Regions from separate parts of the Vibrio sp. PNB23_22_6 genome, predicted to be linked through region 3. Evidence: predicted binding sites of a transcription regulator. Region 3 holds the regulator's gene; each other region holds the start of a gene.
The links. Region 3 encodes PurR, which represses purine synthesis genes. Its sites were predicted from a motif close to TNANGNAAACGTTTNCNTNA; they were not measured.

Region 1 (6,100 bases), 200 kb from region 3:
GATGGCGTGAAGTTTATGCCAATCCGGTTTGCCTTTGAACAGTTCTGCTTCCCACCAGACCGTACCGGCATCTAATGCTTCTTTTTCGGTTTGAGACATGGCAGGCAGCACTTTCTTAAATAGTGCTAGTGCTTTGCGGCTAATAAGGGATTGGCGAATGCCTGAAACGGTGAACACGGCAATCGCAGACACGTAAACTGCCCAGCCTATGAGGCCTACAGAGCCCGCGATGGTCAGCGCTAACATGACGGCAGTAAGCAGGCTAACGGATTTTACGAGCGACATTCTATGGTAAAGCGTAATGCCTAACACAATTGTCAGCGCTACGATTGAGAGCAAGATATCCATATGTTTATTTCCTTTTCAGACTTTATTAATGTTGTACGTCCGCATCCTGGAAAGAGGTCTAACCAGTTCTTGTAAGTGTAATCAAAATATTAAAGAAATGTAAAACACGATATTGGGTAAAAAGTGATCTAGGTAGAGCTAAAATTCTAAAGTTGAGATTTGAATGGTGATTTCATAAGCAGGTTGGCAAGTTTATTACCATGATGAATCCAAATCTGCCGGTTCGCTATCGACACTAATTCTCGTTTGTGGGTAAACTCTGACTAATGAAATGTTCGGTGCGAGGTTCGCATCAGTTCAAATGCCGAGTGGGAATGCCATTTCACCACTGAGGCCGAAATAATAAAGAGAACGTCCTATGTACCAAGATCTGATTAGAAGTGAATTAAACGAAGCTGCTGAAGTCCTGAATAAGTTTTTAAGTGATGATCACAACATCGCACAAATCGAAGCAGCAGCGAAAATGATTGCGGACTCATTTAAGCAAGATGGTAAAGTATTGTCATGCGGTAACGGTGGCTCACACTGTGACTCGATGCACTTCGCTGAAGAGCTAACAGGTCGTTACCGTGAGAACCGCCCAGGTTACGCGGGGATCGCGATTTCAGATCCAAGCCACCTTTCTTGTGTGAGTAATGACTTCGGTTATGATTTCGTATTCTCCCGTTACGTAGAAGCGGTTGGCCGCAAAGGCGATGTGCTATTTGGTCTATCGACGTCTGGCAACTCAGGCAACATCCTAAAAGCGATTGAAGCTGCACAAGCGAAAGGCATGAAGACCATCGCACTAACAGGCAAAGATGGCGGTAAGATGGCTGGTCTTGCAGACATCGAAATTCGCGTACCACACTTTGGATACGCAGACCGTATTCAAGAAGTACACATCAAAATCATTCACATCATCATTCAGTTGATTGAAAAAGAGATGGAATAAAAAGGATGCTAACGTCGAAGGTGCGGTGTTGGCGTGTTTTAAGGTAAGGAGCTCGTTTAACCATGTGTGAATTGCTCGGCATGAGCGCAAATGTTCCAACCGATATTTGTTTCAGTTTTACAGGATTGATGCAGCGCGGTGGCCGTACAGGGCCGCATCGTGATGGTTGGGGGATCACTTTCTATGAGGGAAAGGGGTTTCGCACTTTCAAAGATCCAAACCCAAGTTGTGACTCTAAAATTGCTGAATTAGTGCAGAATTACCCGATCAAAAGTCGTGCGGTGATCAGTCACATCCGCCAAGCGAACCGAGGTGGGGTAAATTTAGAAAACACCCATCCGTTTACTCGAGAACTTTGGGGGCGTTATTGGACGTTTGCACACAATGGCCAACTTACGGATTACCAAGAATTAGATTCTGGCCGGCACCGTCCTGTTGGGCAAACTGACAGTGAAATGGCGTTTTGCTGGCTATTAAAGCAAATGGAAGACAAGTTCCCTGAACCACCTCAGGATATGGAAGCGGTCTTTATCTATGTCGCAAAGTGCTGCGATAAGCTGAAAGAGAAGGGCGTGTTTAACATGCTGCTCAGCGACGGTGAGTTTGTGATGACTTACTGTACCAACCATTTGTATTGGATCACTCGTCGTGCACCATTTGGTAAAGCAGCCCTGTTGGATGAAGATGTAGAAATCAATTTCCAAGAAGAGACGACGCCAAATGATGTGGTTTCTGTGATTGCGACTCAGCCGCTAACTGGCAATGAGACATGGCATCGAATGAAGCCAGGTGAGTACGGTTTATTCCATGTTGGTGAATTGGTATTGAACAATGCTAAGGCACTAGAAGATGTGCCATTTGCTGCACCGAAGCCGGGCAACCAAGCGCCGACGGAGCCATTGGAGTAATGGCTTCTCAAACTGAATAACCGAATAAAGCTCACTTAATCGCGAGCTTTATTTTTATCAGTGTTATATCTAGTGTTGAGCATAACGAATAAAAGGCAGTCCGAGGACTGCCTTTTATTCGTTTGGGATTCAGGCTTACTCTTCTGCGGCGTAGCCGTGTGTGCCGAGTTCGAAGCCATCAAGGTACGCTTTGCCATCTCTCATCGATAGTCTTTCATCGACTAACCACTTAGTGACCATTGGGTAGATGTTGTGCTCTTGAGTTTGCACGCGGGCAGCGAGGGCATCTGCATTATCATCTACAAACACTGGTACTTTTGCTTGCAGTATAACCGGGCCGCCATCGAGTTCTTCTGTCACAAAGTGAACACTGGTGCCGTGCTCTTTATCACCCGCATCAATCGCGCGCTGGTGGGTGTGTAAACCAGGATACTTTGGCAGAAGAGAAGGGTGGATGTTGATCATTTTACCCATATAGTGCGAAACAAACGCGCTGCTCAGAATGCGCATGTAACCTGCGAGAACAATCACGTCCGGTTGGTATTCATCAATTTGCTTCATCAGTTCAGCATCGAAGTCTTCACGCGAGTCGAATGCTTTTGGATCGATAAAGTGACCGTTCACATCAAACTGTTTCGCTCGTTCCAAACCATAAGCATCGGCTTTGTTTGAGAACACGACTGCGACTTGTGCATTTGGCATGTTGTCTTCGCAAGCTTCCAAGATGGCTTGCAGGTTACTGCCGTTACCCGAAATGAGGACCACTATGTTTTTCATGATGTTGAGACTGCCTTGCTATTGTAGGTTTGAAGTGCGTAGCCGCTAAATTACCTACTATTAGAATGGTTTTCGATGTTCCAGATAGCAGAATGAGGACGTGGCGTCCTCATTCATATCTTTATGTAGCGCAACTCACAAGTTATTGGATTTCAACTTGCTCTTCATTGGCTTCAGCTTGAGCGATTTCACCAATCACCCACGCCTTTTCGCCTTCTTCTTTTAGAAGTGCAACGGCTGCGTCTGCTTGGCCTTTAGGTAGTGCAACGACTAGACCAACACCACAGTTGAACGTACGGTACATTTCGTGCGTTTCAACGTTGCCTTTCTCTTGTAGCCATTTGAAGATGATTGGCCATTCCCAGCTGTTACCGTCGATCACGGCTTTTGTGCCTTCAGGCAGTACGCGTGGGATGTTTTCCCAGAAACCACCACCAGTGATGTGAGAGATCGCGTGGATGTCGTGCTTCTCAATCATCTTAAGTGCTGATTTGATGTAAATCTTAGTTGGTTCTAGTAAGTATTCACCAATAGTACGGCCTTCTAGCTCTTCGTTCTTGTCTGCGCCAGACACTTCTAGAATCTTACGGATCAGAGAGTAACCGTTTGAGTGTGGACCGCTTGAGCCAACGGCGATAAGTGCATCGCCAGCAGCTACTTTCGTGCCGTCAATCACGTTTTCTTTTTCTACTACTCCAACACAGAAGCCAGCAACGTCGTAGTCTTCGCCTTCGTACATGCCCGGCATTTCAGCGGTTTCACCACCGATAAGTGCACACCCTGCTTGAACACAGCCATCAGCGATACCAGACACCACGTCTGCCGCTGTGTCTACGTCTAGCTTGCCTGTTGCGTAGTAATCTAGGAAGAACAGTGGCTCAGCACCTTGCACGATTAGGTCGTTGACACACATAGCCACAAGATCGATACCGATAGTGTCGTGCTTGTTCATATCCAGTGCTAGGCGAAGTTTTGTGCCTACACCGTCGGTACCAGAAACCAGTACAGGCTGTTTGTATTTAGTTGGTAATTCGCACAATGCGCCAAAACCGCCGATACCACCCATTACTTCAGGGCGACGAGTACGTTTTACCGCACCCTTAATACGATCTACAAGTGCGTTGCCCGCATCAATATCTACACCAGCGTCTTTATAGCTAAGAGAAGAGTTATTACCACTCACAGTGAAGTCCTCGGGTTGAAGTTGGATATGAAAACGGCGCTATTCTAACAGTGCTTAAATACAGATAGCAAACGTTTGCGTTAGTTTTTTTCTTCAGCGATCTATCCTTATAACACTGAAAAAATAGTGTATAATCTGAAGGTTTATTTAAATATTGCCATAAAAGCCGGAGATGGAAATGAAAGTTGTTGAAGTAAAACACCCTCTAGTAAAACACAAAATTGGTCTAATGCGAGAAGGTGACATCAGCACGAAGCGTTTTCGTGAGTTAGCGACAGAAGTCGGTAGCCTTCTTACTTACGAAGCGACAGCAGACTTTGAAACAGAAAAAGTAACCATTGAAGGTTGGAACGGTCCTGTAGAAGTTGATCAAATCAAGGGCAAGAAAGTAACCGTAGTGCCAATCCTGCGTGCAGGTCTAGGTATGATGGATGGCGTTCTTGAGCACATGCCAAGCGCACGTATCAGTGTTGTAGGTATCTACCGTGATGAAGAAACGCTAGAGCCAGTGCCATACTTTAACAAACTTGCTTCTAACATCGATGAGCGTATTGCTCTCGTTGTTGATCCAATGCTTGCAACGGGCGGTTCTATGATCGCAACTATCGATCTTCTAAAAGAGAAAGGGTGTCAGGCAATCAAAGTACTTGTTCTTGTAGCAGCTCCTGAAGGCATTGAAGCACTAGAAAAAGCACACCCTGACGTTGAGCTGTACACGGCGGCAATCGATGAGAAGCTAAACGACAAAGGTTACATTGTTCCTGGACTTGGTGACGCAGGTGACAAGATCTTCGGTACTAAGTAATTATTACTGAATAGAAAAAACAAAGGCTTGGTTTTCACCAAGCCTTTTTTGTATTTGTTCGTTTCGAATGGAGAGAGCACCGTTTTATGACCAATCACAGTAAGTAATCAGAGTTATCGAGTGTTATAACAAGCTAGAATGATCAGCTATTTACTGCGATTGGTATAATTACAGCGCAGACGAATTACTTCGCGTTCTCTTCTTCCATTTGAGCATTATCGACCACGTGGTTTTCACCTAGGTCGTGTGGCAATACTAGGTTAAGAATAATTGCCACGATACCACATAGACTGATGCCTTGTAGGCTGAAGTCACCGATACCAAATGCCATGCCACCGATACCGAACACAAGTGTCACTGCAACAATCACAAGGTTGCGGGACTTGTGCAGATCAACGTTGTTTTTGATCAGCGTGTTTAGACCCACGGTTGCAATAGAGCCGAACAGCAGAATCATGATGCCGCCCATTACAGGCACAGGGATCGTTTGCAGCATTGCGCCTAACTTCCCTACAAAAGCAAGCACGATTGCCGTGATCGCTGCCCACGTCATGATCGCAGGGTTGAATGCTTTGGTTAGCATTACTGCACCCGTTACTTCACTGTAAGTTGTGTTTGGTGGCGCACCAACCATAGAAGCGGCAATAGTCGCAACCCCGTCACCTGCAATTGTGCGATGCAGGCCTGGTTTCTTCAGGTAGTTTTTACCCGTTACGTTTGAGATAGCCAACATGTCGCCAACGTGCTCAACCGCTGGTGCGATAGCCACTGGGATCATGAACAAGATAGCGTTGATGTTGAACTCTGGTGCTGTGAAATTAGGCATTGCTAGCCATGCAGCTTGAGCGACAGGAGTAAAATCCACTACGCCGTACATGAGTGATACAGCGTAACCCGCTAAGATGCCGCCCACAATAGGAACCAGCTTAAGGAAGCCTTTTGCAAATACACTCAGCGTGATGGTTGTTAGGAGTGAGATGGCTGAAATCATAATGGCAGCATCACCATTCACAAGTTGAATCGCACCGTCACCAGATTTACCTACAGCCATGTTGACTGCCGTAGGCGCTAAGCCTAGGCCGATAACCATGATCACAGGGCCTACAACGACAGGTGGTAGGATTTTGTGAATAAAGCCTACACCG
Region 2 (6,100 bases), on a different contig from region 3:
TGACGTTCACATAACAAATATCAATAACTATTCATCCATAATCCAACACTTATTATGAGGTGCGCCTGCGCCTCAGTTTTATACGGAGATATTCCCTTGAAAAAGATGTCTATTGCACTTGCGCTAGTGCTGGCACTTACAGGCTGTCAAGCTACTCAACGACAAAACGCAACCACAGGTGAGTACGAAACAAACTCGACGACACAAGGTGCACTGATCGGTGCAATCGCAGGTGCGGCTATCGGTTTGGCAACGGGTGACAACGCAAAAGAACGTCGCAAACACGCATTAATCGGCGCTGCAGCTGGCGGTGCAACCGGTGCGGGTGTTGGCTACTACTTCGATAAACAAGAAGCAGAACTGCGACGTGCACTACTAAACTCTGGCGTACAAGTTGAGCGTGTTGGTGAAAATCAACTGTTACTTCGCATGGAAAACGGCATTGGATTCTCATCGAGCTCTTACCAATTAGATGCAAGCATTCACAATACTCTTCGTGGCGTCGCTCGTATCCTCGTTGAGTACCCAGATACAAGCTTAGTGATTGATGGCTACACCGATAGCACGGGTAGCGACTCATACAACCAAACACTATCTGAGCGCCGTGCCGAATCAGTACGTCAGTTCCTAGTATCTCAAAACGTTGCACCTGGCCGTGCAATCGCTCGTGGTTATGGTGAACGTAACCCACTGTGTTCAAACCAAACTTCTGAAGGTCGTGCTTGCAACCGCCGTGTTGAAATCCAGATCTTGCCACTGAAGTAATTTAGTAGCACCATACCGGTAGTAACCATTATTATCGGAGCAGGTCTAGTGAAATACGCTAGACCTGACATACCCAATGTCTTTCAGAATCACGACTCTTCTCTTTGTTTCAAGTGTCTGCCTATCTAGCCTTGCCCTCGCATTCCAAAATCCGACAAAACCTGAAGCTCAGTTCGAACTCGCTCAGCAACTGGCGCTAAAACCAAACCCAGACTCCCCTTCTGATGTACGTTATTGGTTAGAACAATCCGCTTACCACGGTTATATCCCGGCGCAAAAACAATTAGCGGCAGATTACGGTCGTGGTCTCACTGGTGAAATCAATTACTCACAAGCAATTTATTGGTTCACTTCTGTCGCTTTAAATGACCCAACCGATAGTGGTTTTTTGTTGGCAGACTTTGTCCAATATCATCAAGCACAAGTATCGAAGGCTGACCTCGTCGAATCTTGGTACCAACTCGCCGCACTCAAAAACCCTCAAGCAGAAGAAGCCTATAATCAGTTTTTGGAGGATCGCTTCAATCAGCTAAGAGCCAAGCAAGTCTCAGAGATTGTTGATCTAGATAAAAAAGCCATCGTTCAAGAAGAGCAAGAACAAGTGATATCCACAACGCAACAAAAGGCTGAGTTCTTAACTATAAGGTATGCCGCTGGGACATTTTGTTTGGCTGTTTTGATCGGAGGTGGCGCATTTGGCTATCGTTGGTCTTCCAAACGAGCACACATTCATTCAGCTTCCGAAGTAGCTAAATCTCAACAGTTAGAAAATCAAGTGAATGAACTACAGTTTGCAAACAAACAACTCAAGCGACAATTTGAAAAAGTATTCAAGGAGTTTAAGCAGATAAAAGCGCAAACTGGTAACCAAAAACTGGCTGTCGCATGTGCCATGTTTGGGTACACTCCACATTCTATTCCAGACAGTAAAACAGTGAAGTTGCGCTACAGACAATTGTCCAAACTCTATCACCCTGACTCAAGAGGAAGTGAAGAAGAAATGAAGCGCCTAAATCTCGCATTTAAAACCATCTCACAAAATGTTACAAAAGAGTAAAGTTTACTTCTATATCTTTTGAATCCGAGCTCTTTTTCCCCAAAAAGAGTGGCTCGCAATCGATCTCCCTCTCAAAGAAATTAACAGTCAGTTAACTTTCAACTGTTTTATATGCAATAATAACCACGAAAAATGACACCTAACGACACATAATTAATCTAGGTGGGGAGAAAATCAATGTTCACTGAAGAAGGCACCTGCGACTGGTGTAAAAAACCAAGTTTTATTACTCGTCACGATTATTTAGATGGCAAGCACAATCACTCATGCCAAACATGCTACGACATTGCGAAAATCGATGTTCGCTTGTTTAATCTAGGTGAGATGAAAATGCGTGAGCGCATGACACCGCACGCCAATTAGACAGAGTAAATCAACGGAACTGATTTTCAAGAGCGCCTTTCTCACAAGGCGCTTTTTTGATCGTCGCGCTCTACCCCTCCCCCACGACGCTACATCTTATTTATCCTCTTAACGGCGTCTTTCCTTTCCATTTACTATCCCAGCATAGCCACATTACTTAAATGCACTGTATAGCACACTAAAAACCACTGTATATACCGTACTTAGAATGTAATTATCATCACATTTTTAAATCCATAACAGACATATCCAAAAACAACCTTAAAAATATAAACTTTAATATTCAACAGCTTAAAACCGAACATTTCAAGATTGTATAAACAAAAGTCCACTAGGTGCATAAAAAATTGGTTGATCAGACATCAAAAACAAACTACTGTATATATACACAGCATGTATAAAGGAACAGTAGGATGCAGTTACAAAGTCAATTTCATACATACTCTCGCTACAACGTATTGTCACAAGCAACACAGCCTATGGATGTGTCTGACCTGCTTCTTGCTAAGTTGGCAGTATTGTCACAGCAACAACAGTGGATCCTGTTTACTGCGGAGTGCCATCGTCCTGATTTTGAGCAACTTACTGCGTCTAACATTCGCTGTCAAAACATCATTCAGATGAAGCCTTCTCAACAGCTTTCTGAAGTGGAAATTGTGATTAAAGCGATTCAGTCTGGGAACGCCAGTGCCATTGTCGCATCGAACAATATTGCGCTGATGAATCAATCAATGCTTCGCGATATTGCCCTGCGTTATCAGTGTGAAGTCTTTTTCGTCGAAGGCAGAATAAACAAGTATCATTAATAAGATCGACGTTATTCATCCTGCATCACGCCTCCATTAAAGGAGGCTTTTTTATGCTGCAACAAATTAAGGCAAACGTTTGCTTTTTCTCTGGCGCGTAAAAATAGTTCTGGTATGATGCCCTCATTCGATTTATTCAGCGAATCATTCTCACTGAATATCTTCTCTTTATGACGTTTGATTAAGATGATAGGAATGCCGAAATGAGCCTTGCCAATCAAGTACTTGCCGTCAATGACGACCTGCCAATTCGCACCCACAAACCTGTTCATAGCGGAAAAGTTCGCTCCGTTTACTGGTTAACTGAAGAAGACAGCGCACGACTGATCAAAGAAAAAGGATACGATGTCGCTCCTGATGCCCCACTGGCAATCATGGTGATCAGTGACCGTATCTCCGCGTTTGATTGTATCTGGCATGGTGAAGGTGGGCTAAAAGGCGTTCCAGGTAAAGGCGCAGCTCTTAACGCGATTTCTAATCACTGGTTCAAATTGTTCAAAGACAACGGTCTTGCGGATAGCCATATTCTAGACATCCCTCACCCATTCGTGTGGATCGTTCAAAAAGCCAAGCCAGTTAAAATTGAAGCGATCTGCCGTAAATACATTACTGGTTCTATGTGGCGTGCTTATGCGAACGGTGAACGTGAGTTCTGCGGTATTCAACTACCGGAAGGCCTTGAGAAAGACAAAGCGTTACCTGAGCTACTAATGACACCGTCAACCAAAGGCACTCTAAAAGATATTCCTGGTGTTCCTGAAGCGGATGATGTCAACATCACTCGTCAAAACATCGTGGATAACTTTGAGGCGTTTAATTTCTCTAGTGCAGAAGACATCGCACAATACGAGAAGTTGCTTAAAGAAGGCTTCAACGTTATCAGCCATGCTCTTGAAACAATTGACCAAACGTTCGTTGATACTAAATTTGAATTTGGCTACGTACACGACGCAGCAGGGAACGAGAAACTGATTTACATGGATGAAGTGGGTACACCTGATTCATCACGTATTTGGGATACGAAAGCATACCAAGCGGGCAACATCGTGGAAAACTCGAAAGAAGGTTTCCGTCAGTTTCTGCTTAACCACTTCCCTGACCCAGACATCCTGCTGAACAAAGAACGCATGCCTGAGCGTGAAGCACTGGCTCGCGATAACGCACTGCCAGTTGCGTCTTTGCTGGACATCTCTCGCACTTACATTGGCATCGCCGAAAAGATCACAGGCCAACCAATTAAGCTAAGCGACAACCCGAAAGCTGAAATCATCGAGATTTTAAGTAAAGACTACGGACTGGTTGACTAAGCGCTCCAGTAAAGAAAACGTAACTTGCTTGGGTCTATTGACGGTATAAAAAAAGCGACCGATTTACGGTCGCTTTTTGGAGATTATCGTTAGAGCTTTAGATTCAATACATCTTGTTCTGTGGTATCTACTTTTAGTTTACTTCTAGATTCAATGTACTCAATTTGTTTTGGGTCTAACGAATAAGGCATCACTACGCGTAGTTCTTGAATCCCTTCATGCTTTGCTAGCTTAGCTAGTATCACCAAGTTGAATTCATCGCTTTGGCGTGAAGACATCGATTTCAATGCAGCATCCCAAAGGCGATCTTCAGGTTTGCTTAATTCCGCGATGTTCTGTTTCCACAATAGGCCAAAAATAGGTGCGATAGTGGCAAAAGCTTCTAAAAAGGTCCACTTTTTAGCGCCTGTTGCACCTAAAAAACTGGTGTAATCGAATTCAATGCACATCTTTCCTTGTTGTTCCATCCTATGCCTCGAAACTCTAAAAATGAGTTATACAAAATATCGTACAATTACTTTGATATAGCAATAGGATATAAAACAATAGTCTTTTATTTCCGCATTTAAATTCAAAAGGAAATATTAAAACCAACTTTGTAACAAATGATGTACAGCTTAGCTATATATATGCGTTCAATTGATTACTAATTCATACTGAAACAAAAAACGAGGTAAAATCAACAAGCCAATGAAAAGACTCTATAAATTCACCAAACGAATACCGAGTCCAATTCGGCTCTGGGAGTGGGCGTAATCGTTCTGCCGCAATGTAAAATCTATCCCAACAACGAGACAGTTTACTCGATTGACCATTCGACTCATGTCTATAACCTATTTCTAGATGGTTATATAACATCATATTTGTTTGATGGGCTAAGACCACTTGTGATTTGTAGTTAGACTCTCTGAAAGAGAAGAGATGCCAGAATGAGCAAGTTGCAAAAGAGACTTCTGAGTGTACGAGCCCATCAGAGCAGTACCTGAATTGAATCGATAAAATGGAATAGATACGAAATTTTGAAACTTGACTTCAAAATGTTGCAAAGAGTCCATTTCAGAGCCAAGTTCATTGTATGCGTTTTGATTGATGTATGAGGTGTAGGTACCTAAAACATCGTTGTCTTCATAGGTTAAAATGTGCGTTATGCTTTTTCCGTAAGCCAATACGGGACATAACAGTAGTGGAATCACTTTATACTTCATCGTTTTCGTTTTCCTTTACACCGCCCAAACTGAACGGCAATATCATTCCTTATCGCTAAGATATTGGCCATAAATTGCAAAGGAAAAAAATTAAGCAATTATCTTTCCGAACGCCTACTTCACATCAACAACTCGACTGGCTTTTTTGTATTGTACTTTCCAACCTATCCAGCGAGGCAATTCCCAGCGTTTAGGATCGCCTTTGCGTCCCCCACCACTATAAACAACATGCACCAACTTGCGCGATACAAAGTATTCCACATCCAACTTAAGCTCGGCCAAAACAAGTTTAAGCGGGAACTGCTCAGCAAAATCTTCATATTCCCAATCCGGAATACCTTCGAACGGAATATCATCCGCTTCAAACAAGCCGATATCTTCAATGCCCTCAACGCCCAATGTTTCCAACTGTTCCACTACCCAAGTAGAAAAAGACAATGCGTCTAGAGCCGTTTTATCGACTGGATATGGATTCCTTCCAAGTGTGTTATAGATTTTCCAATGTTGGATCTGCTGTTTTCTTAACGGTGCGAATCCTGGCAACAAGGTTTCATCTTCAATCATTTCAACTATCGATTGGACGGCCACTTCGCCTTG
Region 3 (6,100 bases):
CTTGTCGACAAAGTTGTTTTTCTAGCGCCAACACATCTTCAAACTCGTAATCGCCCATGTATTGCATATTGCCTATGTAATCACTGAATGAACGAATACCAGACTTTCCACAAATGCTAAAACCAGAGTCTTCTATCCATTGATAGACATCCTCAGGCTTTAGACCTTTCTGTGGCTGTAATTTAAATCTCTTCCGATGGGGCATGCCGTCTAATACATGTGGAATATTACCGCATACCACATTTTTATAGACTAAGCCGTGGTGGTTATAGAACATTACCGAAGCAATGCCTCCCGGTTTTACTTGTTCCAATACTGTTTCGAGAGCGGCTTTAGGATCAACCAACCACTCCATCACTGCATGGAACATAACAAGATCCACCTGCGCTTCCATATGCTCGCCAATGGACTGGACAGGTGAATGAATCAGGCGATACTGCTCAAGCAAACCATTTTTTTCAATATCCTGTTTCGCTAGTTGCAGCATTTCCGAAGATAGATCACATAAAGCAACGTGATGTCCGAGCTTAGCAAGCTTTTGCGACATTTGTGCCAACCCACCGCCTGCATCAAGTACATCAAGAGCTTGCTGGTCAGCGCCTAATTCACTTAGAATCTGTAGAAAATCTTCCCATACAATGATTTGCCGGATCTCCCCTTTATCGGAGCCGTAAATATTTTTTGCAAATTTGTGGGCGATATCGTCGAAATTGCGGTCTTCTGTCACTTCTGCTGAGTTATCATAACGGATTGTGCCGCTATTCTGGCACAAGGAAAGCAGGAATAAAGAGGGTCAACCTCATTTTTATTATCAATTGATGTTTTTTCGGACTATTTATGTATGTTTGAGCTGAAAAAAGTAGTGACCGCTCTGGTCATGCCCTTGCCCGCACTGCTACTGATAGGGTTATTAGGTCTTGCGCTTATCAGTTTTACCACCAAACGCAAAACAGGATGTTTTGTTGTTCTCCTCTCTTTTGTCGGTATTTTCCTAGCGGCCTTCCAACCACTATCAACGAAACTCTTGATGCCATTAGAGCGAGAGTATAAAGCGTTTTTACCGTCATCTGAAACCGTAGACTACGTTATGGTATTAGGTAATAACCATGTCGTCGATGATGAGATCCCACCCACTTCTCAATTAAGTCGTACCGCGCTGATGCGTTTAACTGAAGGTATCCGTATTTTGCGTATGTACCCAGGAGCAAAGCTGATTCTGTCTGGTTACGCTGGCGGGTCTGAGATAAGTCACGCCCGTATGATGGCCAACGTTGCTCTGGCACTCGGTGTGGCTAAACCTGATATCATTTTATTAGAGGACGCAAAAGACACCTGGGAAGAAGCGCGACAAGCGGCTGCGTTTGTGAAACAGAAAGAAGTGGTTTTAGTGACCTCTGCTAGCCACATGAAACGGGCTCTGTATGAGTTCAATGCGGCAGGAATCAAGCCAACCCCAGCCGCTACGAACTATCTTGCTATCGATGAAATTCATCAACCTTGGCATAAATACTCACCAAAAGCACAATACTTGGAACAAACTGAAATTTATTGGCATGAATACCTTGGTGGTTTATGGCAAAAACTGCGTGACACAGTTGGGCAAACCCCAATGGTTGCAAGCCAATAAATCGAGTAAGTAAGAATCACAAGATAGAAAAAAGGAGAGCCCATGCTCTCCTTTTTCTTTACGACTTAGCTTAGTCACCTGCAAACATGTAGCCTTCACCATGGACGGTCACAAAAATTTGTGGGTTCTTCGGATCAAACTCCATCTTAGCGCGCATACGTCGAATTAATACATCGATAGTACGATCATTTGGCGCATCCACTCGGTGGCTGATCATATTCAAAATACGTTCTCGGCTTAATACCTGATTTGGATATGAAGACAAGGCAACCAAAAGCTCATATTCAGCTTTGGTCAGTTTCACTGGCTCACCGTTGCGACTTAGCGCACGACGCTGGATGTCAAATGTCCACTCGCCAAAACGTACAATGTGTTCTTCATTGCTTTCTTTTTCTGCTTTTTGAGAGCCATTGCGAGCAGCAGAGATGCGCCACAATAAGTTCTTAACTCGAACCAATAATTCCCTTAGTTCAAAAGGCTTTGTCACATAATCGTCTGCGCCCATTTCTAGGCCAACGATTTTGTCAATGCTATCCGTGCGTCCTGTCACTAATATGATGCCGATGTCTGACTGGCTGCGTAATTCACGCGTAAGCATAAGACCATCTTCACCGGGCAAGTTAATATCCAACATGATAAGATCAACGTCACCATCTTGAAGCACCTCGCGCATTTCTGCGCCACTTTCTGCTTCACTGACTTTGTAACCTTCATTTTGGAAATAGCCCGCAAGCTTACTGCGAGTTACAACATCATCTTCTACGACCAATACGTGATAGCTCATTTACACCACTTTCTGTCTTCTTTATATTCCAAGACGTATTCTATTCATAACTAGTAACATTTCTAGTCATAGATACATAAAAAAGCAAGATTTTGCGATTTTATTGATTCAAAGCAAGCTTATTTGTAGCCATTAACAAAAGAGCATATTCTTCCACAAGGCATCATAATTATAGTTACTGCTATTCATTTTAATTGTTTACACTTAAGGAAATATTCTCAAGTGACTTCAAGATGCCGTTTTAAGAGCATCATTCAGGAGCAAAAAATGCAAGAAGTGAAAGCTTTTAATGAAAAACGTGCCGAAATTTACTGGTGGTTTTCTAGCCTGTTCGCCAAAGAACTGACCGAAAAAGAACTAGAGACTTATCATAGTGTTGAAATTCGAAGCTTTTTAGCTGGTTTAGGTGAAAATAAATCCCTTAAACCAGCCGTAGACTCGCTTGTGGACGCTTTAAACCGCTTACAAGATCGTGAAGATGCCCAATTAGAACTTGCCGCAGACTTTTGTGAACTTTTCCTTAAAACAGAAAAACATGGCGCCCTTCCATACGCATCGATGTATATTGGTAAATCTGGACTGTTAAACGACAAGCCAGCAGAAGAAATGGAAAAACTGATGGCCGATTTTGGTGTTCAAGTGGACGTAAATCTCAAAGAGCCCGCAGACCATTTAGCCGTTGAGTTAGACTTTTTGGGTAACATGATCATCCGCTCTAACGAACTCGAGCAAGAAAAGCATATGGAAGAAGCATTCACCAAACAGAACGATTTCATTCAGCAACAGCTGTTAACTTGGTTACCGCCATTTGCTGCCAAGTGTAAACAATTCGATGAATTTGGCTTCTATGTTAGCGTTGCACAACTATTAATTGCATTTTGTAAACTGGACAGCAATTACCTTCTTGGTGAATAATTGCCGTCTATTTTGGGGAGTTCAGAGCTCCTTATTTGTTCGTTCAGTTTTAGTCTGGCGTAGAAAAGCCTTTTCATTTCGCAGTTAAAATGTGACTTGAAATACACAAAACCACAGCTGAAAACATTGCCAGCGTGCTCGCATCAGTCTAAAATGTGAACGCAAACGATTAAATATGATTTATATGTAAACCGCTGAAATATAGCGGTTTTTGTGTTTTATTAACATCATTGCTGATCCATTCCTTATTGTAACTAAAAGGAATAATACTCTCAGCAACGAATGTTGCTACAAACCTTTATTATACCGATTTCGGAACAACCACTGCCTGAACTATTGAGTACTACTTTCCTCATAACACTCGGTTTGCGCAGATACTAAGCGTAAGGTTGTATTCACTACGGTATTAAGTAGCTCGATACAGGACATCATTTATGGCCACTATAAAAGACGTTGCTCGCTTAGCCGGCGTTTCTACCACAACAGTTTCGCACGTAATTAATAAAACGCGCTTTGTTGCAGAAACAACCCAAGAAAAAGTAATGAAAGCAGTTGATGAACTAAATTACGCGCCAAGTGCTGTTGCCCGCAGCTTAAAGTGTAACTCAACCCGTACTATCGGCATGTTGGTAACACAATCAACAAACCTATTCTTCTCTGAAGTTATTGACGGTGTTGAAAGCTACTGTTACCGCCAAGGATACACACTGATCCTATGTAATACTGGTGGTATCTATGAGAAGCAACGTGACTATATTCGAATGCTGGCAGAAAAGCGTGTTGATGGCATTTTAGTGATGTGCTCGGATTTAACCGAAGAGCTACAAGAAATGCTGGATCGCCATGCTGATATACCAAAAGTTGTCATGGACTGGGGCCCAGAAAGCTCAAAGGCGGATAAGATCATCGACAACTCTGAAGAAGGTGGTTACCTAGCAACGAAGTTCCTGATTGACAATGGTCACACCGATATTGCATGCCTAAGCGGTCACTTTGATAAAGCAGCATGTAAAGAGCGTATTTCTGGTTTTCGACGTGCAATGGCTGAAGCAAAGCTACCAGTAAACGAAGAGTTAATTCTCGAAGGTAACTTCGAGTGTGATACGGCAGTACTTGCTGCAGACAACATTACGGCAATGGATAAACGCCCTACTGCGGTATTCTGTTTTAACGATACCATGGCATTAGGCTTAATGAGCCGTCTACAACAAAATGGCATAAAAATCCCTGATGATATCTCAGTGATTGGCTATGACAATATTGAGCTTGCGGAGTTCTTCTCGCCTCCTCTAACGACTATTCACCAACCAAAAAGACGTGTTGGTAAGAATGCGTTCGAGATTTTACTAGAGCGAATCAAAGACAAAGAACACGAAAAACGCATTTTTGAAATGCAGCCTGAGATTGTGGTTCGTAACACCGTTAAGAAATTGAACTAACTCCCCCTCAAGTTTATAAAGCGCTCTTCGGAGTGCTTTTTTTATTTCGTAAAATGAAATTTTTTAAGCATTTCACATTACTTATATAATCAAAAGCTAAGATAAATTGCTGTTTTAACTAACTTGTTGCCCATTTCCTACATCAAGCTTTTGTATGGCAAGTAGACATTTCAAAATATGAAATTAGACACATTAAGATGGCACCATTAGTTGAATAGAGATCACACTTTAGTGTTTGGAACGTGATGTTAATGCAATATACGAAGTATTCTCCTCTTGTCACGCACAGGGCAAACCATTCGAAAGGATGGGACGCAAAGCCTCCGGCCTTAACCACTAAATATAGTGAAAGGTAGCGGGGTTACCGATGGCAAATATGCATTAAGTGAGTTTACCCTTTAATGACATTGTGTCTGCATGCATTTGCTAATCTCTCGGACCTGATTTTTGGTGGCGTAATATTAATTACACCGAGATAACACACCATGGATAAACCGATACTCAAAGACTCAATGAAGCTGTTTGAGGCACTTGGTACGATCAAGTCGCGCTCAATGTTTGGTGGCTTCGGGCTTTTCGCTGATGAAACGATGTTTGCACTCGTTGTGAACAATCAACTTCATATTCGAGGAGACCAAAAAACTTCATCTGACTTCGAGACTCAAGGATTAAAACCGTACGTCTACAAGAAACGTGGATTCCCCGTAGTGACGAAATACTATGCTATTTCTGATGATTTGTGGGAATCGACTGACCGCTTGATTGATGTTGCTAAGCTATCTCTAGAGACGGCTAAGCAAGAAAAAAAGCAACAAGCGAGCACTAAGCCAAACCGTTTGAAAGATCTTCCTAATCTACGCTTAGCGACTGAACGCATGCTAAAGAAAGCAGGCATCGATTCCGTCGAAGAGCTAGAAGATGAAGGTGCCTTAAATGCTTACAAAGCAATTCAAGATACGCATACCTCTACGGTAAGTATTGAGTTGCTGTGGGCGTTAGAAGGGGCAATCAACGGTACGCATTGGAGCGTTGTGCCTCAGTCTCGTAGAGAAGAGTTGATGTTCGCGCTTTCATAACGCGCGATTCAGCATGACATTGAGTAAAAACCGCAGTTTTGATACTGCGGTTTTTTTTTGAAATTTTTTCTTCTTCCATTCTGTCTTATTATCTAAGCTGCGAAATGGAGTAACGACAATGAATAAAAAACTGATTTTAGGTCTGTTCCTACTTGCGACGGTCATCTTTCTAGGGGTGAGCTTCAGCCAATATTTAACGTTAGAAAACGCAAAAGCACAGCAAGAGGCTTTGAATACGTTTATTAACCAGAACTTCGCT

Region 1: the regulator PurR is predicted to act here: its motif matches at 4,214-4,233, upstream of purM (phosphoribosylformylglycinamidine cyclo-ligase).
Region 2: the regulator PurR is predicted to act here: its motif matches at 3,059-3,078, upstream of ACVA54_RS06385 (phosphoribosylaminoimidazolesuccinocarboxamide synthase).

Annotation. Positions count from the first base shown of each region.
Region 1 covers NZ_JBNFXP010000003.1:56,563-62,662, forward strand. The annotation lists gene fadE (acyl-CoA dehydrogenase FadE) at 1-348, opposite strand, end outside; gene lpcA (D-sedoheptulose 7-phosphate isomerase) at 707-1,282, shown strand; gene ACVA54_RS03360 (class II glutamine amidotransferase) at 1,345-2,190, shown strand; gene purN (phosphoribosylglycinamide formyltransferase) at 2,326-2,967, opposite strand; gene purM (phosphoribosylformylglycinamidine cyclo-ligase) at 3,110-4,150, opposite strand; gene upp (uracil phosphoribosyltransferase) at 4,329-4,955, shown strand; gene ACVA54_RS03380 (uracil-xanthine permease family protein) at 5,140-6,100, opposite strand, start outside.
Region 2 covers NZ_JBNFXP010000005.1:166,304-172,403, reverse strand. The annotation lists gene ACVA54_RS06405 (OmpA family protein) at 106-765, shown strand; gene ACVA54_RS06400 (molecular chaperone DnaJ) at 842-1,822, shown strand; gene ACVA54_RS06395 (hypothetical protein) at 2,000-2,185, shown strand; gene ACVA54_RS06390 (SulA-like leucine-rich domain-containing protein) at 2,599-2,991, shown strand; gene ACVA54_RS06385 (phosphoribosylaminoimidazolesuccinocarboxamide synthase) at 3,195-4,298, shown strand; gene ACVA54_RS06380 (transporter) at 4,388-4,765, opposite strand; partial or broken gene ACVA54_RS06375 (phospholipase A) at 5,055-5,503, opposite strand; gene ACVA54_RS06370 (helicase-related protein) at 5,618-6,100, opposite strand, start outside.
Region 3 covers NZ_JBNFXP010000003.1:254,887-260,986, reverse strand. The annotation lists gene cmoM (tRNA uridine 5-oxyacetic acid(34) methyltransferase CmoM) at 1-727, opposite strand, end outside; gene elyC (envelope biogenesis factor ElyC) at 842-1,627, shown strand; gene torR (two-component system response regulator TorR) at 1,698-2,411, opposite strand; gene torD (molecular chaperone TorD) at 2,679-3,326, shown strand; gene purR (HTH-type transcriptional repressor PurR) at 3,761-4,765, shown strand; cyclic di-GMP riboswitch class I at 5,045-5,134, shown strand; gene ACVA54_RS04295 (TfoX/Sxy family DNA transformation protein) at 5,251-5,841, shown strand; gene ACVA54_RS04290 (TVP38/TMEM64 family protein) at 5,960-6,100, shown strand, end outside.